Regions from separate parts of the Sporolactobacillus sp. PKPK-6 genome, predicted to be linked through region 1. Evidence: predicted binding sites of a transcription regulator. Region 1 holds the regulator's gene; each other region holds the start of a gene.
What was found. The regulator Rex, encoded in region 1, represses fermentation and respiration genes when NADH is low (regulators of the CRP and FNR family bind a similar motif). The targets are predictions, from matches to a motif close to TTGTGAAATATTTCACAA.
Positions count from the first base shown of each region.

Region 2: a site for Rex is predicted at 2,204-2,221, ahead of adhE (bifunctional acetaldehyde-CoA/alcohol dehydrogenase). Genes of this name have one in related genera too.
Region 3: a site for Rex is predicted at 2,961-2,978, ahead of pplA (extracellular electron transfer flavoprotein PplA). Genes of this name have one in related genera too.

Region 1 covers NZ_JBWXPA010000003.1:63,935-70,520, forward strand. Annotated here, with positions in the region: gene groL (chaperonin GroEL) at 1-641, opposite strand, end outside; gene groES (co-chaperone GroES) at 705-989, opposite strand; gene AC1MBV_RS16355 (CPBP family intramembrane glutamic endopeptidase) at 1,266-1,928, shown strand; gene map (type I methionyl aminopeptidase) at 2,046-2,801, opposite strand; gene AC1MBV_RS16365 (redox-sensing transcriptional repressor Rex) at 2,915-3,559, opposite strand; gene AC1MBV_RS16370 (ABC-F family ATP-binding cassette domain-containing protein) at 3,841-5,790, shown strand; gene tsaD (tRNA (adenosine(37)-N6)-threonylcarbamoyltransferase complex transferase subunit TsaD) at 6,141-6,586, opposite strand, start outside.
Region 2 covers NZ_JBWXPA010000002.1:1,033,877-1,040,462, reverse strand. Annotated here, with positions in the region: gene AC1MBV_RS15895 (hypothetical protein) at 1-361, opposite strand, end outside; gene AC1MBV_RS15890 (acetate/propionate family kinase) at 964-2,175, shown strand; gene adhE (bifunctional acetaldehyde-CoA/alcohol dehydrogenase) at 2,406-5,099, shown strand; partial or broken gene AC1MBV_RS15880 (hypothetical protein) at 5,402-5,557, shown strand; gene AC1MBV_RS15875 (type 1 glutamine amidotransferase) at 5,523-6,194, opposite strand; gene AC1MBV_RS15870 (heavy metal translocating P-type ATPase) at 6,489-6,586, shown strand, end outside.
Region 3 covers NZ_JBWXPA010000002.1:788,363-794,948, forward strand. Annotated here, with positions in the region: gene menA (1,4-dihydroxy-2-naphthoate polyprenyltransferase) at 1-812, opposite strand, end outside; gene AC1MBV_RS14630 (FAD:protein FMN transferase) at 874-1,926, opposite strand; gene pplA (extracellular electron transfer flavoprotein PplA) at 2,026-2,931, opposite strand; gene AC1MBV_RS14640 (FAD-dependent oxidoreductase) at 3,192-5,132, shown strand; gene AC1MBV_RS14645 (NusG domain II-containing protein) at 5,156-5,575, shown strand; gene AC1MBV_RS14650 (Gx transporter family protein) at 5,599-6,132, shown strand; gene AC1MBV_RS14655 (polyprenyl synthetase family protein) at 6,157-6,586, shown strand, end outside.

The DNA of each region.
Region 1 (6,586 bases):
TCGAGAACGGCTTCCATTTTATCCTGGTCTGTAACCATGTATGCGGAAGCATAACCGCGATCAAATTGCATACCTTCAACAACGTCAAGTTCAGTAACAAAGCCCTTGGATTCTTCAAGCGTAACAACACCATCGTTGCCAACCTTTTCCATAGCTTCGGCAATCAGTTCGCCGACTTTTTCGTCAGCTGCAGAAATAGCTGCAACTTGTGCGATTGATGCTTTGCCTTCAATCGGCTTTGAAATTTCTTTCAATCCCTCAACGGCAGCCTGAGTTGCTTTTTCAATACCGCGGCGAATGCCCATTGGGTTTGCACCGGAAGCAACGTTCTTCAAGCCTTCGCGAATCATAGACTGCGCAAGAACCGTTGCAGTTGTCGTACCGTCGCCGGCTACATCGTTCGTCTTGCTAGCGACTTCGGATACAAGACGTGCACCCATGTTCTCGAATTTATCTTCAAGTTCGATTTCTTTTGCAATTGTTACACCGTCATTCGTAATCAGCGGTGAACCGTATTTCTTATCAAGTACAACGTTGCGGCCTTTCGGTCCGAGCGTTACTTTTACTGCATCAGCTAAAACGTCGACACCGCGAAGCATCGAGCGGCGCGCTTCTTCACCAAATTTAATATCTTTTGCCATTGTGAATAGTCCCTCCTAAATTAAATTAGATCTGAGGATCTTCTGTTAAACGAGCATTGCAAGTCAGTCAATAACAGCGAGAATATCGTCCTGACGAACAACGAGATAGCTTTTGCCGTCATATTTTACTTCAGTGCCTGCATATTTTGAAAAGATCACTTTTTCTCCTTCTTTTACGTCCAAAGCGATACGTTCGCCTTTGTCGGACACCTTGCCGGCACCAACGGCAATAACGCGGCCTTCTTGCGGCTTCTCCTTCGCCGAATCAGGAAGTACGATACCGCTTGCTGTTTGTTCTTCTTTTTCTTGTGGTTCGATCACAATACGATCACCCAATGGCTTTAACATGTTGAAATACCCTCCTTAAAAATGTTAAGTTAAGTACCTTTGTTAGCACTCAGTTCGCCTGAGTGCTAATCCATTTAATATAATAATCAATTCCCAATAGATTTGCAAGTTTTTACTCGAAAATATATGTAACCATAAAAATGGTTCAAATAGTTATTAAAGGATAAAGAAAATCCGCTATGTTAAAATAGACAAAACAAGCAATAACCTTCTAGAATGCTTTCAGCTTTTCACAAATAATCCTAAATTATACAAATAGATATGAGGTGTCTGACTTTGGTTTTACGGTATATCCTGATCGTTCTTGTTTATCTTATCTGCTTTATATCTCCGCTGATTCCCGGATTTCCGAAAGGTGGATCGTCCTCCGGTGATGCATACGCAGCCGTCTTTTTCTTAACCTTAATTATTGTCTCACTGCTGCTAATACCCGAGCGTAGGTTGGCACGCGGTCCGGTTGCTTCTATCGGCGAGTCGATCGCTTGGGCAATTTGCGGTGTGTTCATCCTGTTCGTTCTTCAGATTGCGACAGCACTGATCAACAGCCTCATATTAGGTCAGCCGATCAGCTCGCAGCATACTCAGGATGTCGTCCAGATGACCCGCAAGGCGCCTTTGTTTATATTCGCAGTCAGCATCATCGGACCGATGCTTGAAGAAATTGTTTTCCGCAAGATTCTTTTCGGAAGTTTGAAAAAGGGCATTGGCTTCTTTTTTGCCGCGTTGATCAGTTCCCTAATCTTTGCTGCCGGCCATTTTGATTTTTCGCATCTGCTTATTTATGTTGTGATTGGCTTCTTTCTTTGCTATGCCTATCACAAGACCGGTCGCATTTGGGTGACCATGTTCATGCATGCAGCCATGAATGCCACTGTTGTTCTACTCAGCTTGAGTGTGCACATTCCGAATACAACCAGCTGGATTCACTGGTTTATGTAAAAGAGCGGTTGAAAAAATTTGGGAGGCCAAGTCCTTTCTTTGATCTATTAAACGTTTTTTTGTATAAAAACAGCGGGGCCCGTTAATTGGGGCTCCGCTTCTTCTATCCCGTACTCTTTATTCTTCATCAAGTGCGGTCAGAATTTCCGGACCGTTTTTCGTGATCGCCAATGTGTGTTCGTACTGTGCGGACAATGAACCGTCGATCGTGCGTGCCGTCCAACCGTTATCATCAACCTTTGAACGCCAGTCACCAATGTTCAACATCGGTTCAATCGTAATCGTCATGCCTTCTCTAAGGCGAAGACCGCGACCAGGGCGGCCATAGTGTGCAACCGGCGGATCTTCGTGCATTGTCGGTCCGATACCGTGGCCGACAAATTCACGAACAACGCTGAGTCCGCGATCCTCGGCATATTTTTGAATAGCGTAGCCGACATCGCCGAGCCGGTTTCCGACAACCGCTTGTTTAATACCTTCATAAAGCGATTCTTCCGTTGTCTTCAGCAAATGCTTCGCCTCATCAGAAATTTCACCGACTGCATAGCTCCACGCTGAATCCGACATCGCGCCGTTCAGATTAACGACCATGTCGATCGTGACGATATCTCCATTTTTCAGAGGCTTTTTATTCGGAAAGCCATGGCAGATTTCATCGTTAACTGAAGCGCAGGTCGCATACTTATAGCCCTGAAATCCCTTTTCTTCAGGAATCGCGCCGTGCTTTTCAAGAAATTCATTTACAAACTCTTCGATTTCCCAGGTCGTCACGCCGGGACGAATCATTTTTTTAATATGCTGATGCGCTCGAGCAAGCAGCTGACCGGATCTTTTCATTTCAGCAATTTCATTTTGTGATTTTAATTGAATCATTCCTGCATTCCACCTTATTTTTAAACCGCATAAGCGCGAACGAACTGCTCACTGTCCGCGCATGCGTTGATTCTTAACCAGTTAATGCTATGCACCTGTATTTTACCACTTAATCATTTAGAATTCCTTTCTTCCATCGAATGATTAAGAAAATAAATCAGCGCCTGAAGTTCAACCGTCATATCCACATGACGGACATAAGCGTTTGCCGGCAGAGACAAGGTCGTCGGAGAAAAATTTAAAAATCCGTGAATGCCTGATGCAAGCGCCATTTCCGCTGCTTCCTGCGCGTGTGCAGCTGGAACAGTTAAAATAGCGGCTGTTATGTCACTATTGTCGTCGGTTGCCAACGTATCCATTGCATAAATTTCCGTACCGCTGACTTCCGTACCGACAAGCGAAGGATCAATGTCATAGGCCTTCACGATCTTGGTATTGTTATTCTTTTGAAAGTTGTGATTGAGCAGTGCAGTGCCCAAATGTCCGACACCAATCAGGACCACTTTTGACAATTCATCTTGATAAAGTGTTTTCCTTAGAAAATCCATCAGATGCTGCGTATCGTAGCCGTATCCTTTTCTTCCGAGCGCACCGAAATAAGAAAAATCCTTGCGAATCGTTGTTGAATCGATTTGCACAAGATCTCCGAATTCCGAAGATGAAATACGCGTTTTTCCTACTGCAACCAAGCCCTGCAGTGTTCGATAGTACAGCGGCAGCCGCTCGGCAGTCGCCTGAGGTACATTTTGGTTCGCCATGACCGGGTCTTCCCCCCCAATTTTACAAAACAGATCGTGTTGCCATCATTTATCTGTGTCTCTAGTTCAACTATACTATAATCATCATTATTTTTGTTATTTATTTCACAATCATGATCGAATTTGTCTTAATCCAACATTGCATGCCTCCGCAGTTGCCGAATAATTTACGAGTAGGCTACAATGAACATATCTATCTTATTATGTGTACAGATTCCGAAGCAAACATCCTGCTTCCGGAAAATCGACCGCTATTCCTAATCTTTCTGAGGTGAAAATCTGTGTTGCTCTTACAAACCAATGAGATCAGTAAATCCTTTGTAACTGATCTTGTTTTATCTAATATCTCCATAGAAGTACAGCTTGGAGAACGCGTTGCGCTGGTTGGCCGTAACGGCGCTGGCAAATCAACGCTGCTTAAAATTATTGCCGGAGAAATGAGTGCGGACAGCGGTGAGATCATCATGCCAAAAGACCGTACAATGGGCTACCTGCCGCAGAATGCCACACTCGACTCGACGCGCGGAATCTATGATGAATTGCTGTCTGTGTTCGGGCCCCTTATCGCACTTGAGAAGAGAATGCGTAAGATGGAAGAACAGATGGCGGATCCCGGCAGCTTTGCTAATCCTAAAGATTACGATCAGCTGCTGAAGACTTACGATGCAATGCAAGCAGACTTCCGCGAAAAAGGCGGTTTCACTTACCAGGCAGAAACACGCAGCGTGCTGAACGGCTTGAATTTCGGTGGCTTTCCCGATGAGACGCCAGTAAGCAATTTATCCGGTGGGCAAAAGACTCAGCTTGCGCTCGGCAAGCTCCTGCTCATCAAGCCGGATCTGCTGATTCTTGACGAACCAACCAACCACTTGGACATTGAAACGCTATCATGGCTGGAAGGTTACTTGCAGCGCTACAACGGCAGTGTGCTTGTCGTCTCTCACGACCGATATTTTCTCGATAAAATTGCGACAAAGGTCTATGAAATTACCAGACATAAAGTGCGCAAATACACAGGGAACTATTCGCGTTATCTGGAAGTGCGCGCGGCAGAATTTGAAAGTGAACTGAAAGCCTATGATAAGCAGCAAAAAGAGGTAGCAAAACTGAAGGATTTTGTTCAGAAAAATATTGTACGTGCTTCGACGACAAAACGAGCGCAAAGCCGACGCAAACAATTAGAAAAAATGGATCTTATGGATCGTCCAATGGGCGACGCCAAATCGGCTACCTTTACCTTCGATATTGAACAGCAAAGCGGTCGTGATGTGCTCGCGGTTTCTCATCTTGATGTCGGCTACGACGATCAGAAACCCATGATATCTGATCTCAGCTTTCAGATCAGCCGAGGAGATCGCGTTGCATTAGTCGGCCCGAATGGGATCGGCAAATCAACGCTGCTTAAAGCGATTGACGGCGGCACAACGCTCCGTTCAGGTGAGGTGCGTCTCGGCAGCCATGTCAGCATCGGTTATTATGATCAGGAACAAAAGAGCCTCAATCCAACGAAAACCGTACTTAATGAATTATGGGACGATTATCCGTTAAAGCCTGAAGGCGATATTCGGACCGTGCTCGGCGGCTTCCTGTTTTCCGGTGATGATGTGTCAAAGATGGTTTCCCAATTAAGCGGTGGTGAGAAGGCACGTCTCATGCTGGCCAAGCTGATGATGCGCCATGACAATCTGCTGATCCTCGATGAACCAACCAACCATCTTGACTTGGACAGCAAAGAGGTCCTCGAAGGAGCCCTAATTGACTATCCGGGAACGATTCTGTTCGTTTCTCACGACCGTTATTTTATCAATAACATTGCCGATCGCATTTTCGAACTGTCGCGCGAAGGAATTACCGAGTATCTCGGCGATTATGATTATTATGTCGACAAGAAATTGGAACAGGAACAGATTGCAGAGCTGGAGGCACAGACGACAGCCGCACAAAAAAATGAGCCTGTGATCGGGGACGGAAAGGAACAATTTTTAAAAGAAAAGGAATTGAAAAAGAAAAAACGTCAGCTTGCACGTTTTATCGAACAAGCAGAGACTGATATTAGCAAGCTGGAAGAACAAATTGAGCACAATCAACAAGCACTGCTCGATCCGGAAGTCTTCAGCGACTCAAAAAAGTCAAGAGAAACTCAGACGCAAATCGAACAGGATGAAGCGAAAGTCGCTAAGATGATGGAAGACTGGGAATCCGCTCAGCTCGAATTAGACGAATTAGATTGATAATGATGTTATCCACACTAAGAAGAGGACATATCCACAAACATATGTGGTTATCCCCAATTTATTCAGTTAAATCAGGGAGTTATGCACAACCATTGTGTATAACTCCCTGATTGCTATTTTCAAAACAACTTATCCACCTGTGCATAAGCTATTTTTTTGGATTTATCCACGAACAATCAACAGGCATTCGTATTTCAAATTTTTGTGATCTGCTCAACCTGCACGAAATAAAAAAATAAAAAAAGAGCAGGAATCTCTCTCTGCTCTTGATGTGAACCCTCAATGTTGGATCTTCATTGCCCAATTTCAGGAGTTTAGTTCATCTCCGCTTTTGGGTTACTGTTTAGTTAAAAGTCTTCAATCGCCAGGTTTGCTTTCCCATTCAGTGACAGGTCGGCGCGCGTCCCTTTCAGAAACCCGATTGTTCCGGATGCTGCAATCATTGCTGCATTGTCTGTACACAGCTTCAGCGGTGGAATAATCAGAGGAATTCCCCGAGTACGTGCGGCCTGTTCCATTTCAGTTCTAACTGCACTGTTCGCAGAAACACCGCCTGCAACAAGAATTTGTTTCGCATGAACCCGTTCCGCTGCGATCAGTGTTTTCTTAACGAGTACATCACTGACACTGGCTTGAAAGCTGGCCGCAATGTTGGCGGAATTCAAGTCATGACCACGCTGCTGCTCGTTGTGGACATAATTGATGACTGCAGATTTCAATCCGCTGAAGCTGAAATCCAGCGAACCTTCCTCCAGCCATGCCCTCGGAAAATCAATGACCGGCTTGCCTGCCT
Region 2 (6,586 bases), on a different contig from region 1:
AGTACAGCGGCTGGTTCTCTTGTACAGATCGTTCCATGCCGCCGATGAGTGAACGAATTTCCTGTTTAAAGTTTACTTCCGGCCAATGAGCGGTCAGCTCTTTTAATCGCGGAGCTACGCGTTGACATTCTTCCACAGACAGGCATCCGTCGCAGTCTGAATGGTCAAGCAATGGAATGATTGGATCATTGAAATCAGCGAATGGGGTCGTTCCGCCGAAACCCTCCATTTGATTTAAATTCATGCCGATTTCAGAAGCAAGCATTTCCCTGAATTGATGAAAGAGCCCGTAAGACCAATGCGCCTCACAATGACTGAAATTGATACCCATCTCTTTCACTCCTTTTGTCGTTTCTTTCATTATTAACTCCAACGCAAGTCACTTGCAAACGACTAAAACAATAAAAAGGAGTTGATGTTAGTGCTTACATAGGGTGAAAATACATATGCTGGGTCAAAAACGATCAAGAAAAACAGTAAAAGCAATGAAACTACAATTCTGTTCTCACTTTTTTAGACGCACAAAAAAATTTCACTTAAAAATTTATAATTTAAAATATTCTTTGGCGAAAACGTTTACACACAGTGCATTATGTGCTATATTCAATTTGTAAATTGTTAACGGTTACAACAGGGTTGTAAAAACAGTTGCAAATAAGGGAAGTGTTCAGCAACCATAATAAGCAAAAGGCTTTTTGGCTTTTGTAGTCTTTGTACAGAGCGTTTTTAATGGGATTTATGTGAAAATATTCACAAATAGTACTGCTTTAAAAAATGAAATGCCAGAAAGGAGCAGGTACGATGACTTAATCATTTCAAACGATGGATGGGATCATGAACAATTATTTCCATAAAATCACTAGGCCAAAGCGACAGATACTGACGCACGGTTCATTCGTGTTTTTATTGGTTGCATGGATCATTTCTCAAATCATAAGTTTAGTAGTACAGGAGGTGAATGAGATGTCTTTGATTTTGGCGATCAATGCGGGCAGTTCGTCACTCAAATTTCAACTGTTGGATATGCCTGCAGAGAAATTAGTGACGAAGGGTTCTATTGAACGCATTGGTTTGTCCCGTTCGATCTTTACCATCATCGTAAAGGGGGAAAAAATTCAGAAAATCAATTTGATTCCTAATCACGAAACGGCTGTTCGTTTGCTATTGAGGCGACTGGTTTCCTACAAAATCATTCAGTCGTTGGATATGATCAAGGGGATTGGTCATCGTGTCGTTCATGGTGGTGAATTTTTTTCCGATTCTGCATTGGTGACGGACGACGTTATTAGGAAAATTGAAAATCTCTCGGATCTCGCACCGCTGCATAACTCTGCTAATCTCATTGGAATCAAAGTGTTCTGCAAGGTTCTACCAGGTGTACCGGAAGTTGTCGTGTTTGATACGGCTTTTCACCAGTCAATGAGTGAAGAAACCTATTTATATAGTTTACCCTATAATTATTACCAGGATTTTGCCATGCGTAAATACGGATTTCACGGAACGAGTCATAAATATGTGGCTGCCCGTGCGGCCAGATTATTAAAACGGCCGATTGAGACTTTAAAACTGATCTCCTGCCATCTGGGTAATGGGGCAAGCATCACAGCGATAAAAGGTGGTAAATCTGTCGATACATCTATGGGTTTTACGCCATTGGCCGGCATAACAATGGGGACTCGATCTGGGGATATCGATCCGGCTCTGATCCCATATATCATGGATAAAACCGATATGAATGCGTCCGAAGTCGTGACTATACTGAATAAAAAAAGTGGCATGCTCGGCATTTCGGGTGTTTCGAGCGATCTGCGTGACATAGAAAAAGAGGCCGAGCAAGGCAACCATCGGGCAAAACTAGCCATTCGAATTTTTGTTGAACGCATTCAAAAATACATCGGGTCCTATACAGTAAAAATGTCAGGAGTGGATGCAATTATTTTTACGGGGGGAATCGGTGAGCATAGTTCGATGATTCGTCGGGAGGTCCTACATGGTCTTGAATTTATGGGTGTATTTTGCGAGGAAAAAGCGAATCAGATAAACGGACAGGAATTATTGATAAGCAAAACGGATTCACCAATTAAAGCGTTAGTCATTCCCACTAACGAAGAACTAATGATCGCTTGCGACACGTTCAGATTAGCCCCAATGCATCTGAGGGAAAAATCAGGGTGATAAATCAGGTTGTAGATTATTGTAGTTTGTGTGAAAAAAATCACAAAAATAGAACTTATTTAATTAGTAAAAAGGCTACTATGTAGGGGTAATTTTACACTGGTAAGAATGTATAAAAAAATTAAAAATTCAAGGAAACGAGTGTAAGTGCAACTAAGCCTCTGTCTGCGCCAAGGCTTGCCAATCGGCAAGTTTTCTAAAATAAAAATAGAAAAAAAGGAGTTTTTAAAATGGAAAAATTAGTAAAACCTAAAGTGAATAAGGTTTTGTCTGATGATGAAAAAAAAGCTTTGATGGAAGAAGCGAAAAACTATACATCCGGATTGGTCGATAAAGCCTTGGAAGCAGAAAAAGCATATTCCAAGTTCACACAGGCACAGGTTGATAAGATTGTTGCTGCAGCAGCTCTGGCAGGATCAGAAGCAGCTTTGTTGCTTGCACATGAAGCAGTTGATGAAACCGGACGCGGCGTTGTTGAAGATAAGGATACGAAAAATCGTTTTGCAACTGAAAATGTTTACAATACAATCAAGAATGACAAAACAGTCGGTGTGATTCATGAGAATAAAGTTGCCGGCGAAGTTCAAATCGCAGCGCCATTGGGGGTATTGGCGGGGATTGTGCCAACGACTAATCCTACCTCAACGACGATGTTCAAATCATTACTGGCATTGAAAACACGCAATGCAATCGTTTTTGCCTTTCATCCGCAGGCGCAAAAATGTTCTGCTCATGCAGCCAAAATCGTATATGATGCAGCCGTAGCCGCCGGCGCGCCTAAAGATGTTATTCAATGGATTGAAAAACCGTCGCTTAACAATACAACAGCTCTAATTCGCAATACCAAAATCGCTTCTATATTAGCAACCGGAGGTCCGGGGATGGTTAATGCGGCATTGCAATCAGGTAATCCGTCCATGGGTGTCGGTGCCGGTAACGGGGCAATATTTGTTGACCACACAGCGCATCTTGACCGGGCAGTCGAAGATTTGCTGCTGTCGAAACGATTTGACAACGGAATGATCTGCGCTACTGAAAACTCAGTGGTTGTTGAAGCACCAATCTATGATCAATGGATGAACAGAATGCTGGAAAAAGGCGCCTACCTTGTTCCTAAGAAAGATTATCAAAAAATAGCTGATTTCGTTTTCAATGACAACCATGGTGTAAACGGACCGGTTGCCGGCAGACCTGCTCGATGGATTGCGGAACAGGCAGGTGTCATTCTTCCGGAGGGCAAGGATGTTATGTTGTTTGAGCTTGACCCGAAGAACATTGGCGAAAAACTCTCCTCTGAGAAGCTGTCTCCGTTGCTGTCTGTTTATAAAGCTAAGGATCGTGATCAAGGTGTTCAAATTATTGCAGCTCTTTTGGATTACCAAGGAGCAGGACACAATGCAGCGATTCAAATCGGCTCACAGGCAGATCCGTTTATCAATGAGTACGGCGAAAAGACTAAGGCCGCTCGAATTCTAGTGAATCAACCGGATTCAATCGGAGGCATTGGCGATATTTACACAGATGCACTGCGTGCAAGCTTGACTTTAGGAACAGGATCATGGGGGAAAAATTCATTGTCGCATAACTTATCAACTGAAGACTTATTGAATATCAAAACCGTCGCAAAACGTCGTAATCGTCCGCAATGGGTTCGTTTACCGGAAAAAATATATTATGAAAAAAATGCAATTTCTTATCTCCAGGACATTGAAAAAGTTTCACGGGCATTTATTGTTGCGGATCCGGGAATGGTTAAATTCGGTTTCGTTGACAAGGTTTATGAACAGTTGGAAATTCGAGATAATGTGGTAAAAACGTCGATCTATGGGACCGTTCGACCTGACCCAACACTGGGGCAGACGATCGAAATCGCAAAACAAATGAGCGAGTTCCAACCGGATACAGTCATTGCGATCGGCGGTGGATCTGCGCTAGATGCGTCTAAAATTGCCCGCTTTATCTATGAGTACTCACTGGAACAAGAACCCGGATTCTTAGACAGCTATGAAAAAGTCAGTGAGTTGTTCACGCGTTTGCAACAGAAATTCATTGATATCCGCAAACGAATCGTTAAATTCCATCATCAAACGCAGACCCAGTTGGTTGCCATCCCGACAACATCCGGAACAGGGTCTGAGGTAACGCCGTACGCGGTAATCACAGACGATAACACACATGTTAAATACCCATTGACCGATTATGAACTGACACCGCAAATTGCCATCGTCGATCCGGAATTTGTCATGACCGTTCCGAAAAGAACCGTTGCGCTGTCCGGACTGGATACACTGTCTCACGCTTTGGAAGCTTATGTTTCAGTTATGGCATCTGAATTTACACGTCCGTGGTCACTGCAGGCAATTAAGCTTGTCTTTGAGAACCTGGAAGAATCCTATAAGTATGATCCTAAGAACCCGACACTCTCGGGTGAGCAGGCACGCGAAAAAATGCATTATGCGGCTACTTTGGGTGGTATGGCGTTTGCCAATGCCTTCCTTGGAATCAATCACTCGCTTGCGCATAAAACCGGTGGGGAATTTGGATTACCGCATGGTTTGGCCATTTCAATCGCAATGCAGCATGTCATTCGTTTCAATGGTGTCTCCGGCAGAGTAAAACGGACGCCGTTCCCTCGTTACGAAGTATATCGCGGTCAAAAAGACTATGCCGACATTGCACGTTCATTGGGCATGCAAGGAACGAGCGATGCAGAACTGGTTGAAGCCTTCTGTGATAAGGTAGCAGCTTTAATGAAAGCTTTGGATGTTGTGCCGAAACTGTCGGCCAATGGTGTGACGCAGAAACAGTTTGACGATGCACTTGATAAATTGGTTGACTTGATCTATAACGACCAATGCACACCGGCCAATCCGCGTCAACCGGGACTGGATGAACTAAGACAGTTGCTCATTGATCAATTTTAATGAATATGTTTATTAGCATTAAGTAAATCTGAAGCAATAGTCCCGATTCTACAGGGGTTGAACACACCTGTTTCGGATTTATTGCGTGGAACAAGTGAAGAAAGTGAATGAACCTCCTAAGGTGAACGAACAAATTCAACTTTAGGAGGTTTTTTTATGGTCAAATAGTCAATGGATTATGTCTCTTGCCGAAACTATTGAAAGTCAAGATTATGCACGATCATGCGCAATCCGTAATGCACATGAGTATTGAAAAAGCTAAAGAGAAGACCTATCAAATTTAATGATTTGTTCCACAAGGCTCAATTGCCATCAATGGTACGAGCGTGACAGTTGATGATGTACAACCGGGAACATTTGCTGTATCTTTGATCCCTCATTCTTTAGAAAATACGGTCACGAAACGATCAGCTCTTTTTAAATTTATTTGTTCTTCACTAAGTAGTCTAGAAGTCTAAATAAAACCGTTTTGTTTTGTTCAGGAATACCAAAGTCGGTTATTTCCTCAGCGCTTTGCACGAATTGTGAGTGATCAATATAATCTCCGTCATGGGTGAGTAATCCCTGAATACTAGTAGGGGTCATTTCCAGATGAAATTGCAAGCCAATCACTTTTTCACTGTAGATAAATCCCTGGTTTTGACATGCCGCGCTGCTCACTAATCGTTCCGCTCGATCGGGAAGTCCAAATTGCTCTCCATGCCAGTGAAAAACAGTCAATTCCTCAGGTATAAATGGTAACCTAGAAGAAACGGAACGTATCGGAAGCCAGCCTACTTCTTTATCGCCTTGAATAACAGCGGCTCCTAATGCTTTAGCAATCTGTTGAGCGCCTAAACAGACGCCAAATACAGGTTTATTCTCGGAAATGGTCTTGCTGATTAATCTGCGCTCTTCGTCAATCCATTGTTGATCCTGATCATTTGCACTCATTGGTCCGCCGAGTAGGATCAGAAATTCAAGATCGTCGATCCGGGGTATTGAGGGATTTTCATAGAGCTTATGCATGCGAAAGGTATGGCCATTATCGTTGCCCCATTCTTCAATAGATGCGAGTCCTTCAAAGGGAACGTGCTGCACTACGTCAATGTTCATGTCATCACCCACTTTATCGATTTTGCAATCCGTCAATCAGCCTTGTTTTGCTTTGTACATTGCGGTCAATCATCCGCTTCTTGCATCTTCGTTTAAAAATCATTGATTCAATCATAGCGCATCTTTTAGCTTCAATAAAGTCTTCCCATACCAAAAAGGAACCTTAGCCGCGCGAACTTCAGGAATGAAATCGAATCATTTAATTTACAATAAATCGTTACTTCTTGACAGCGGTCAATTTTATATCCTTGGTCTTCGTTTATCCTTGAGTTATAAAAAGGAGGGGGAGGCTGTATGAACGTCCAGAAATGGGTACAGAAACATAACCAACACATCACCTATTTGACCGGTGCATTGATTGTCCTCGGCTTTTTAAGTAAAGGACTTTTTCA
Region 3 (6,586 bases), on a different contig from region 1:
ACAGGAATGATGGCCAGCAGTGCAAGCAGCATAATCATCGGCAGTATTTTAAACAGGACACAGACAACAATTGCAGCAAAGGTCGCAGCATAGAGTCCATTAAAAAGCCAAATTGCGTAACGTTTGCCAATGTAATAGGGCAGCGTAAAGCGATGATTCTTAATGTCATCATCCAGATCGCAAATGTTATTCGCCAGCATGATATTCGCTATGGTGAACATGCACGGCAGCGAGACGAGCACGATTTCAAAGAGCAGGAGCAGATCGGCCTGCACGGTTATTGTCCGTCCTTCCCAAATCAAATTGACAATGCCTTGGTCCGTTGCGTTGACATAAACGGTTAAAAATAAAACACCGAGCCCTTCCGTGATCCCTGAAAAAATTTCACCGATCGGCATTCGTGACAGTGGAATTGGTCCGAACGAATAAAGGATGCCAATTCCAAAGCAAGCCATGCCTACGAGTAAAACAATTAGATCAGTACGTACCACAAGTACCAGTCCCAGCACCGTCGCAATCGCCAAAAGGATGACGATGGTAAACGCGACCAAAGGTTCCGAAATATGCTCCTGTCCAATGATGTTTTCTCTTCTGCGATACTCCTCACTCGTTGCTTTTCGATAATCCATGTAGTTATTAATCGCCGTTGCTGTCATATCAAAAAAGAGCATGGAAGCAAAGAAAATCGTTGTGTTGATTGGATCCAGTAGATGGAACCGGTATGAAACAAAGAGACAGCCAACAATAAAAGGAAAGAGACTGGCTAATTTGGTCTGAATTTCAACGAGTTTAAGGAACGCGCCCAGCGACATCTTTTTCACCCCTTCTTCAATTTAACCCCTTCGACACCTTCTGAAAAAAATACAGTCCTTTTTATTCTATAAGTTTAAAAGCTTTATTCGTCAGCACAAAATTATTTTTTAGATTAGGTGTTATATAGACTTTCTTATCGCGCGTCACAAATACGGCCTTAATCCCCCATTTTTTCGCATCGCTCATTCCGCCTTTAAGCCCGCCCGCAAACAGGACGGTGGAAAGCGCATCTCCGTCAGTCGAAGCATCTGTAATTACTGATACCCCTGCAATGTCATTCATAAATGGATAGCCGTCAAATGGGTTCAACAAATGATGATAGGTCTTACCATTCACCTTAATGAATCGTTCATAGATTCCAGATGTGACAATGGACTGATTGGACTCCTCGATTTTCCCGACAATCGCCCCGCGCGGTTCAAAAGGATTCTGGATACCAACGTTCCACTTTTCATCTGAGGCATTCTTCCCCAGTACGTAAATATTTCCGCCAAGGTCAACAATCGCAGACTGAACATGGTATTTCTTCAACACAGTTACCACTTCATCCGTGATAAAACCTTTAGCAATGGCGCCTAAGTCCAACCGCATGCCTTTATTTTTGAGAAAGATCGTGTGCTTTGAATCATTGAGGATCATTCGTTTGTATCCGATTAACGGAAGCACATGGTCAATCTCGCTCTGCTTCGGTTTTCTTGCATCGGAATAGCCGATATGCCACAGCTTCGAGAGCGGTCCAATGGTCAGATCAAAACCGCCATTTGAGCGTCCGCTGTACTTCTTCCCAATCTTGATCATGCGGTAAATGTCATTAGATACCTTAACCGGCTTAATTCCTGCCTCTTCATTCACCTGATCAATCTCAGACGAATCATGCTTATCTTCAACAGTCGTCGCGTCCGCCAACTCTTCGATCCGTTTAAAAACCGGCTTGAGTACATCTGCTTTCCCTTTATCAAAAATTTTCACCGTAACTACCGTGCCCATTATAAATTCGGTCCTGCTGTATGGGCTGCTGAGAATCTCCGCCTTAACAGGCTGCGCTTTATGCCCACATCCTGTCGTAATCAGCAGGCACACGATGACCATAAACATAATACCGATCTTCCTCATCGGACTCATTCCTTCCCAATGGTTAACTGCTCCTTAGAGTAAGAAAGGCTTTAGAGCAATTCCGCGCTCTAAAGCCTTTGATGGCACTGCTTCCATTCATTATTTCTCTTGGAAAACAAGATTATCGACTTCGATTGGCGTTGTATCGCCCTTTTGAGCCGCGTTAATCAGCTGTGCCGCATAAATACGGAACGAATGACTGGAGTGTGTCGCGCCGGAGACAACATCCACTTCTTCTGCATTTTGTTTGTCAAGTAACGATTTGCTGAGTGCCGGAATATATTCTTTTGGTCCAACCCCGGATTTTGCTTTCATTGCCTTTTCATATGCGGCATTTTCTGATTTTAGTTTTCCATTTTTGTCCAGAAAATCATAATTAACTTTTGTGATCTTACCGCCTTTAACCGTCATATCAATAAATGTTTTCCAACCGGTAGTGCCCAGATTTTTTTCTGCCAACTTGTACGTTCCATCCTTCAGCTTGGCATATGCATCAATGACAATTGGTGTCGTGTCGCCTTTTTGTGCTGCCTGAATCAATTGCTGCGCATAATTAATGAAATGATTAGATGATTCGGTTGCACCGGATACGGCTTCAACCTGCTGTGCATCTTGACTGGCAACAAGTGCTTTATTCAGCTTAGGGATGTATTCCTTTGGTCCAATTCCGTTTTTCGCCTTCATCGCTTTTTCATAAGCTGCATTATCTGACTTCAATTTTCCATCTTTATCTACGTAATTATAATCAGATTTAGTAATTTTTCCGTCTTTAACTGTTATAGACATTGTAGCTTTCCATCCGTGACTGTCCAATTCCTTTTCTTTTAATGAATAAGTCCCATCTTTCAAAGGTGCTCCTGCAATTAATTTTGCGGTTGCAGGTTCACTTGACCCGGAAGCCTTTTTTTCTGTGTTTGATTTGGTAGCGTTTTCATTTGATCCGCAGGCAGCAAGCATCATGATGATTAACAACCCCAACGGTAACAATAATTTTTTAATATGCATAGCTAACACTTCCCCCTTAAATCGACATTTTGTGAAATTCATCACATTATCTTGCTCTTTCATCTTACCATGTCTATGATTCATTAGCTACATCAAAATTGTGAACGTTTTCATAAAAAGTTTTCTTGTTCATTTGCTATACCTAGACACATAGATATGAAATGTGTACTATTTAATTTAGATGGATTGTTATTTATTTCACAAATTATTTCATTTTTTTGATAGCGCTTTAATTTTGTTTTTTCGAAGGGGGAAGAATAATGGGGATTAAGAACATTGTAATTATCGGGGCCGGATACGCTGGTGTTCATGCTGCGAAAAAATTGGCAAAAAAGTATAAGAAAGATGCTTCTGTCACCATTACTTTGATTGATCAGCACTCATACCATACGATGATGACAGAACTTCATGAGGTTGCCGCGCATCGCGTGGAACCTGAAGCCATCACATTCGATTTGCGCAAACTCTTCAAACACACAAAAGTGAATCTAGTCACAGATCGGGTCAAGAACGTCGACCATGAGAATAAAACAGTGACCACTGAACATGCTGCATACAGCTATGATTATTTAATTCTCGGTATGGGCGGTGAGCCCAATGATTTCGGCACGCCGGGGGTACGCGAGCATGGCTTTACACTTATGTCTTGGGAAGACGCAATGAAGTTGCGTGAACATATTGAACACATTGTTCGCAAAGCAGCAACGGAACATGACCCCGATAAGCGGCGCGCAATGCTTACCTTCGCTATCTGTGGCTCAGGCTTTACAGGTGTTGAAATGATCGGCGAACTGATCGAATGGAAAACGCGGCTTGCCAAGGTCAATAAATTGGCAGAAAACGATATTTCTTTGTATTTAGTGGAAGCGGTTCCAACAATTTTGAATATGCTTGAGCGAAAGGATGCAGGCAAGGCAGAAAATTATATGCGCAAAAAAGGCGTTACTATCTTGACCAGTTCGCCCATTGTAGAAGTTAAAGCAGACCGTATCGTCCTAAAATCGGGAGATGAACTTCCAACGCACACCTTGATTTGGACAGCAGGAGTGAAAGCGAATTCCCAAGCAAGCAGTTTCGGCATGAAATCGGCACGTGCCGGACGTTTGACGGTCAATAAATATATGGAAGCTGAGGACTTGGATCACGTTTACGTCGTTGGTGATCTCTCCTATTATGAAGACGGCGGAAAACCCGTACCTCAAATTGTCGAAGCGGCCGAGCAAACAGCCGGAACGGCAGTTAAAAATATTGCATGTGCAATTAGCGGTGGCGAAAAATCGGCATTTAAAGGCAATTACCATGGTGTGATGGTTTCGATCGGTGCCAGATACGGAGTTGCCCATCTAGGGAGCATGCATTTAAGCGGGTTTCTTGCCATTTTAATGAAGCATATGGTCAACCTGTACTATTTCTTTGGCCTTCGCAGTGCACATTATATGTTCCATTACATTATGCATGAATTTTTCCAAACGAAGGATAAACGAAATATCCTCCGTAACTTTTCCACGCGGTACGGCAATGTACTCTGGAGTCTGCCTCTTCGCGTTTTTGTCGGCGGTTTCTGGCTTAATGAAGCATTCGGCAAGATATGGGGTGAAAGTATTTGGAACAAGGTCACGTCACACTGGTCGAATTTCCATCTGCTGTTTAATGGACTTGGTAAGGATTCCTGGCTAGTCGGATCATCTGTGAAAATGCCGTTTGATTGGCTGCAGACAGCGACAACCGGTGCGAGCCAAGCGGCAAGCAGCGGTGCGGGCGACACAGCAAGCCAGTATGCCACACCTATTCTGAGCAAGATGCCGTTCTGGTTTGAATGGATCATGAAGCTTATGCTCCCGAACGCCGATGTGGCCGTATTCATGCAGAAAAGCATGGTGTTCATCGAGCTCGCCATTGGTCTCGCAATACTTGCCGGCTTGTTTACATGGATCAGCAGCGCAGCAAGCGCAGGATTCATTGTTATGTTTACGCTAAGTGCCATGCTCGGATGGGATAATTTGTGGGCACTGCCTGCTTCAATTGCATTAATGAATGGTTCCGGCCGATCTGTCGGATTTGATTATTGGGTTGTCCCTTTCCTGCAAAAGACATTGAGCAGATGGTGGTATGGCAAAGAACAGGCGATCTATAACGATGCTGCCGACAACGAAAGTCCCGCTCTCATTAAGTCGTCGAATACAAATAATTTGAACCAATAAGCTACAAGAAGGGAGGATCAGCAGTGAGCAGCTACTTAAAAATGATCAAACGCTGGGATATTATCATTGTAACGATACTTGTTCTGATCTCTTTTCTTCCCTTCACAATTTTCAGTGTGGTCCAAGCGAAAAGTAATAATGATCCAAACAACATCAATGTTGCAGTAATTTCTGTGGATAATAAGGTCGTCAAACGCATTGTACTCACAGGTAATGTAAAAACCCAGCAATTTGATGTTCACGACCTTGGCGGGGATTGTAATACGATTGAAGTGAAGAAGAACCGAATCCGGGTCAAAAGCGCCGATTGTCCCGACCAAAATTGTGTGCTGACCGGCTTTATATCTAAACCCGGCCAAACGATTGTCTGTCTGCCTCATCGTGTCGTTATTGAAATTAAAAGCAATCACGAACCGTCACAGGATATCATTGTCAGTTCATAAGGCGGCAAAGGAATCTGGTACTTATGACAAAAAATCAGCTGAATGCTTATATCGCACTGCTCGCCGCCCAAGCGGTGGTCATTAGCATGTTCGAGAACGCCATACCTTTTCCTTTTGCTGTGGCACCCGGGGCTAAGCTTGGGCTTGCGAATATCATCACATGTATGGCACTCTATACGCTTTCAACGAAAGATACACTTAAAGTACTCACCATTCGGCTGATCTTGGCAACATTGCTCGGCGGCACCATTTCCACATTCATGTACAGCGCAGCCGGTATCGTGCTGAGTTTTTTAGGGATGTGGCTTGTCAAAAAACTTGGTCCTGATCGTGTCAGTTTGATTGGTGTGAGCACAACCGGAGCTATTTTGCATAACATCGGACAACTCATTGTCGCAAGCTGGATTGCGCAAACATGGACGGTGCTTCTCTATCTTCCGGTACTGTCTTTTGCCGGTATTCTAGCAGGCATTGCGATCGGTGTCATGGCTAATTATTTGTTAAATCATGTCGAGAAATTACACAATTACCGAAGTTTGCGGGAATTGAATGAATAAGGTGCAAGATTGGTGGTGAAACAGATGGGCATTCATAAAATGTGGAAATCGTATCCGGAACTTAATGATGAGCTTGCGGATGTGCTTAAACTGATCGAATCCTATATTCGTGTACGAGACACAGCTATTCAGGATAAAATACTCGCCATGATTCGATCGGGAGGAAAGATGCTCCGCCCTGCTTACTCGCTTTTATGCGCACATATTGGTCCGGAATCGGAACGTGCGCGGCCAAAAGCAGTGGCGGCAGCACTCGAATGTCTGCACATGGCGACCTTGGTTCATGATGATGTCATTGATAAAGCGGACACGCGTCACGGACAGACAACCGTGCATGTGGATTATGGAAATAAACTCGCCGTTTATACTGGAGATTATTTGCTTACACTCGCCTTTTCTATTCTTTCCAAATATGCGGATTCCGTTCCTCAAGTGAACTTCCGCGGCTTTGAAG